Regions from separate parts of the Shewanella piezotolerans WP3 genome, predicted to be linked through region 1. Evidence: riboswitches for the same ligand, from Rfam matches in the RefSeq annotation. Region 1 holds a riboswitch; the other holds the start of a gene.

What was found. A riboswitch is a leader RNA that binds a small molecule or an ion and turns the genes downstream of it on or off. The one in region 1 is predicted to bind cobalamin.
Region 2: another riboswitch for cobalamin. It lies ahead of SWP_RS17625 (TonB-dependent receptor domain-containing protein); the one in region 1 lies ahead of SWP_RS04370 (ABC transporter ATP-binding protein).

What each region holds. Positions count from the first base shown of each region.
Region 1 covers NC_011566.1:996,932-999,408, forward strand. Annotated here, with positions in the region: gene SWP_RS04365 (histidine phosphatase family protein) at 203-709, shown strand; cobalamin riboswitch at 922-1,069, shown strand; gene SWP_RS04370 (ABC transporter ATP-binding protein) at 1,127-1,966, shown strand; gene SWP_RS04375 (FecCD family ABC transporter permease) at 1,959-2,477, shown strand, end outside.
Region 2 covers NC_011566.1:4,163,820-4,166,296, reverse strand. Annotated here, with positions in the region: gene SWP_RS17630 (hypothetical protein) at 1-550, shown strand, start outside; cobalamin riboswitch at 933-1,131, shown strand; gene SWP_RS17625 (TonB-dependent receptor domain-containing protein) at 1,253-2,477, shown strand, end outside.

The DNA of each region.
Region 1 (2,477 bases):
CAGTAACCTTGTCCATTCTTATCAACTACAAGCTAGCATTACTAGCTTAAGTTATTTATGTTTGGACATTTATACGTATAGACGTCCATAATACGTGAGTCGCTAGCGAAAGTGCAACCCCTAAAACCTGATACTTTTTCACTTGGAATACGTGACGGTTTACTTGTAAGTGACTGATAAATATAATTGGTTGGAATGTTAAGTGCAGAATACGAAGATAGTTTTACTGCGTCATGGAGCTTGTGAAGGCGGTAATGTTTTACGTGGCCATACGGATGTTGTGCTGAGTTTAGCTGGAAAAGAGCAGCTAAATGTGGCGTTTTCGACACTTAAAAATAGTAAAACCTGTGATTTGGCTAAAAACAGCAAGATAGATCTGGTGGTGAGTTCACCATTACTGCGCTGCTCAGAGCCTGCTCGCGCTTTCGCCATACAACACAATATAGATTTTGTTGAACAGTCTGGCTTTATGGAGCTTAATTTTGGCGATTGGGATGGGCAGCTTTTCACTGAACTTTATCAGCAATTTAGTGAACAGCTAGATGCCTATTGGGCAAACCCATGGCAACATACGCCGCCAAACGGTGAAACGATGCAAGCTTTTGAATCTAGAATCGACAATGCTTGGGACGCTTTACTTGAGCGACATAAAGGTAAAGTCATTGTGCTCGTGACCCATGGAGGAGTGATTAGGCACTTAATGGCTTAATCACTCGGGCTAAAACAGTGTGCAGGGATCTACAGCGCTCTTAAATTGCCCTATGCCGCGACTGTGGTTATCGATGCGTTAGATGATGGTTGCCAGCGTTATTTAACCCTTAATTGGGGACTGGAGTAGCGAGTAGTTGATCAAGTGCAATGCCTTATTGGCTTTGCATGATAAACTGTCACATTATTACCTCAAAAATGAGGTAAACCACACAAACTAAATTTGAGTTAGGTGCCTAATCGCACAAATTGGGAACCGGTGGCCGAAAACGGCTAATGAGTCCGGACTGTACCCGCAACTGTATGGGAGTGAATTCGTTTTCGCCCCAAGTCAGATACCAGCCTAACTTTGCCATATTGAATAACTTGAGCGGGCGTCTCAAGGGAGTTTATTAGCACATGCTTTGCAGTTTATTGAATGTCTAATCAGCCATCTGAAACAGTCCTTACTGTTAGCGGCTTAGGCTGGAAATTACAGGGTCAGCCCATATTATCAGACGTCGAATTTAGCTTAGCTAAAGGGCAGATGCTGGGAGTTATTGGACCCAATGGTGCGGGCAAATCCAGTTTGCTGCGCTGCCTATATCGCTTTATCAAGCCGACAAGTGGTGAAATTCATTTATTTGGTCAACCAATCTCTGTGTTATCGGCAAAAGCGTTTGCTAAGCAGATTGCGGTAGTTCTGCAAGATACGCCGCATCATTTTGAGATGACCACAACTCAGCTTGTCAGTCTTGGTTTAACGCCCCATAAAAGTGCGTTTGAATTCACCAGTGCAGAAGACCGGGACGTTGTCGCTCAAGCTTTAGTTAAAGTGGGTTTGGTAGATAAAGCTAATCAAGCTTATGAAAGCTTATCGGGTGGAGAGAAACAGCGAGCGCTGATCGCTCGGGCAATTGTTCAACGACCACAGCTATTGATATTAGATGAGCCAACAAATCATCTTGATATCCGCTATCAAATCCAAACCTTAGAGTTACTGCACACACTTAACATTACGGTTATCACCTCTATTCATGATCTCAATCTCGCCAGCGCCCTATGCGACGAGTTATTACTTCTTGATAAAGGGCGCTGTTTGGCAAAAGGTTCGCCCAAAGCAGTGTTAACGGAGCAGCGTATTGCGGAAGTATTTGATGTGTGCTGCGAAGTTAGGCCACATCCACAACATGGTAATCCGCTTATCAGCTATTTCTACGGCTATGATCCGCGCAGTATAACGCACCAGGGGATAGCTGACGGAGCGACAGATGCCTAACACTTTATCCGTTACAGCACAGACAAAATGGCAGCAGTCTTATCAATTACTATTGCTAATTACGCTATTGCTAATCGCTGTTATTACACCGTTTGCCGCAACCAGTTTTGGTGCAGCAAATATCTCAGCAAACGATGTGTTACAGGTATTTGCTCACAAAGTTCTCGGCTTAGGTGAAAACCAAGGTGTTACTGAGCGGATTATTTGGGAACTAAGATTACCGCGAGTGCTGCTCGCATTTATTGCTGGAGCGGGTTTATCTATTGCCGGTAGCGTGTTGCAAACAGTCACTCGTAACCCGTTAGCCGATCCCTATCTTTTTGGGATTTCCTCAGGAGCATCGTTTGGCGCGGTGGTGGTGCTGACCCTCTTTAGTCAAAGTATTTTGTGGCTTAGCTTACCACTTGGCGCCTTTGTTGGAGCCAGCTTGTCGGTGCTGATGGTGCTTAGTTTATGTGGGAAAAACCTATCAACACAGGTGGAGCGCATGCTGTTATCTGGTGTTGCAACC
Region 2 (2,477 bases), 2.2 Mb from region 1:
GTTTAATAAGACCCCTAAACTTCTGCCTATTTTCAGCCAGAAGTTGAGCTTTTTCCTTCCCAATGATTGGAAACTAGCCTACACCCACCTCGAAGATGGGATGTTTTCTGCTGAGTTTTTACCTCAAAGCGAAGGGCTACATAACTGGTCTTCAATGGTTTGTATCCAAGGATTTGAGGGCTTGTCAGCAAATATTGCGCCCGAAGAGTTCCTTGATACCATGGTCGATACCTACAGAGAAAGCTGTAGCGGTGAAGTGATTTATCAGCGCGTAGATGATGAGTATATCAATGGGTATCAAACAGCGAGTGCGATTATAGGTTGTACACAAATGCCTAATAGTCATCTTAATGAACTACAAATCGATTTCTACAGTGAGCCACCGCACTTAAGTGAGATAGGTTTTTATACAGCGGTTAGCGGTGAGCGTGATCTTTACCTTATTCATAAGTCGTTAAGAGGCGCTGAGTTTAAAGCTATTACCGCTCCGATTGAAAAGACAAACTATCGTGAGTTTATGTCGACGGTTAGCCCCATTAACCTGAATTAGATAATCTCTTAGCTCCTTGAACGAGCGTTTATTTGTTCTGTACATACTGCTTCCTTAAACGTAACGGACTATTGCGTTAGCAATACAGAACTCAGTCGGTTTTATGTTTATTATTCTCTATCACTGGGCTTAGTTTGCTCATTTTCATATGACTTCTGAATGAATAATTTTGTCTGTCGAAAAAGTGGCTTGAAGGTAAACTAAAGGATTAGTTGCTAGCTCTAATGTCATACCCGCTCTCTATACTCAGCAGTCCAATAGTTGCAATCTAAGCTAGAACAAATCGACTTACTGATTAGTTAGACATTTAACCGTATAGACGTCTATAATGCGCGCACAAAGCGGTAACCTGATAATACCGCTGCGTAACAATCATAATAACTAACTAGTCAACTTTATTGGTGCCTCTGCTTTCAACTTGCGTGTTGGCTGAGGATAATCGGGAAGTCAGTTAAATTCTGACACTGCCCCCGCAACGGTGAATGGTGAGAGACAGGCGCTTTAAAGCTTGTTATCGCATATTGATGACTTCTTCAATATAGAACCTAAGTCCGGAGACCGGCCCGTAAAGTGATTTCGATGATTTCGGCGGGCAGATCTCGAAGTGCGGCAAAATTGTAAATATAGCGAAGGAACTATGCGCTAGTTGATTTACTGTGCCGTGACGCATTTGCCCCGTTTTCCTTTAGGAGTCAAGGGTAAATGGGTACTAAACAATCAAACATTGCGTTGCTGATCAGCGGCGTATTCAGCTTAACTGCATTGCCAACAGTGGCAGCAGAATCCAATCAAGACGTTACTATTGATGAAACCATTACCGTAACTGGTACCCGTTTCGATAGAACCAGCGAACAGCAGCTTACCGTCATTAATACTATTGAGCGTAGCGAGATTGAGCGGCTTAATCCTAAGTCAGTCGCTGACGTGTTAGAGACTCTACCTGGCGTTAGTGTTGTACGAAATGGTGGTGCAGGGCAAAGTGCTTCGATTAGCCTACGCGGAACCAATTCTAGCCACGTTTTGGTCATTGTTGATGGCGTAAAAGTGGGGTCTGCGACGCTCGGTAACTTTAGTTTTAATACATTATCACCTGAAAGTATTGAGCGAATTGAAGTGTTGAAAGGTCCTAGAGCATCTGTATGGGGCAGTGATGCTATTGGCGGTGTGATTCAAATTTTCACTCGCCAGCTTAAGAGTGATGAATGGTATGTTGGCGCTGAATATGGCTCTAATGATTATATTCGAGGCTCTGCGGGAGTTGGTGTTGAACATGGTAATGGCAGCAGCACATTGACTGTAAACCGCGAACAATCTGACGGCTATGATATTTATCGAGGCGCTGACTCTGAGAAAGATGATGATGGCTACAGTCGTACCTCACTTTCTCTTAAAGGTTCGCAGCAGCTGGATCAGCATTGGCAAGCACTATGGAGTGGCCAATACGACAGAGGCAATACTCAGTACGACGATATCTACGGCAGTGGTGGCGCGGACGAATCGGATTATGCAAATTATATTTGGAACCTAGGAGCTCAATACCAAGGCGACAAACTTACAAGCAAATTCACTGTTAATCAGTCTAGGGATTATAATGAAAATTTTCGCGGCGATAATAAAGATGTAGCGCGCGCTGACTTTGAAACGATGCGTAAACAGGTTAGTTGGAGTAATCAGTACCTGTTAGCTGATGGTTTAAATCTTAATGGCGGCTTAGATTGGTCAAACGAGGCTGTACTGGGGGATTATGCTCAAGATGAGAGAGACATTCTTGGCGCATATGTTTTAGTTGGTAAGCAGTGGCAGCAGTTACTAGCCGAAGTAGCGGTTCGTTATGACGATGTTGAAAATATCGACAGCGAAACGACTTATAATGTCAGCTTCGCTTATCAGTTTGATGAACACTGGCGTTTATCTGCCACCACGGGCA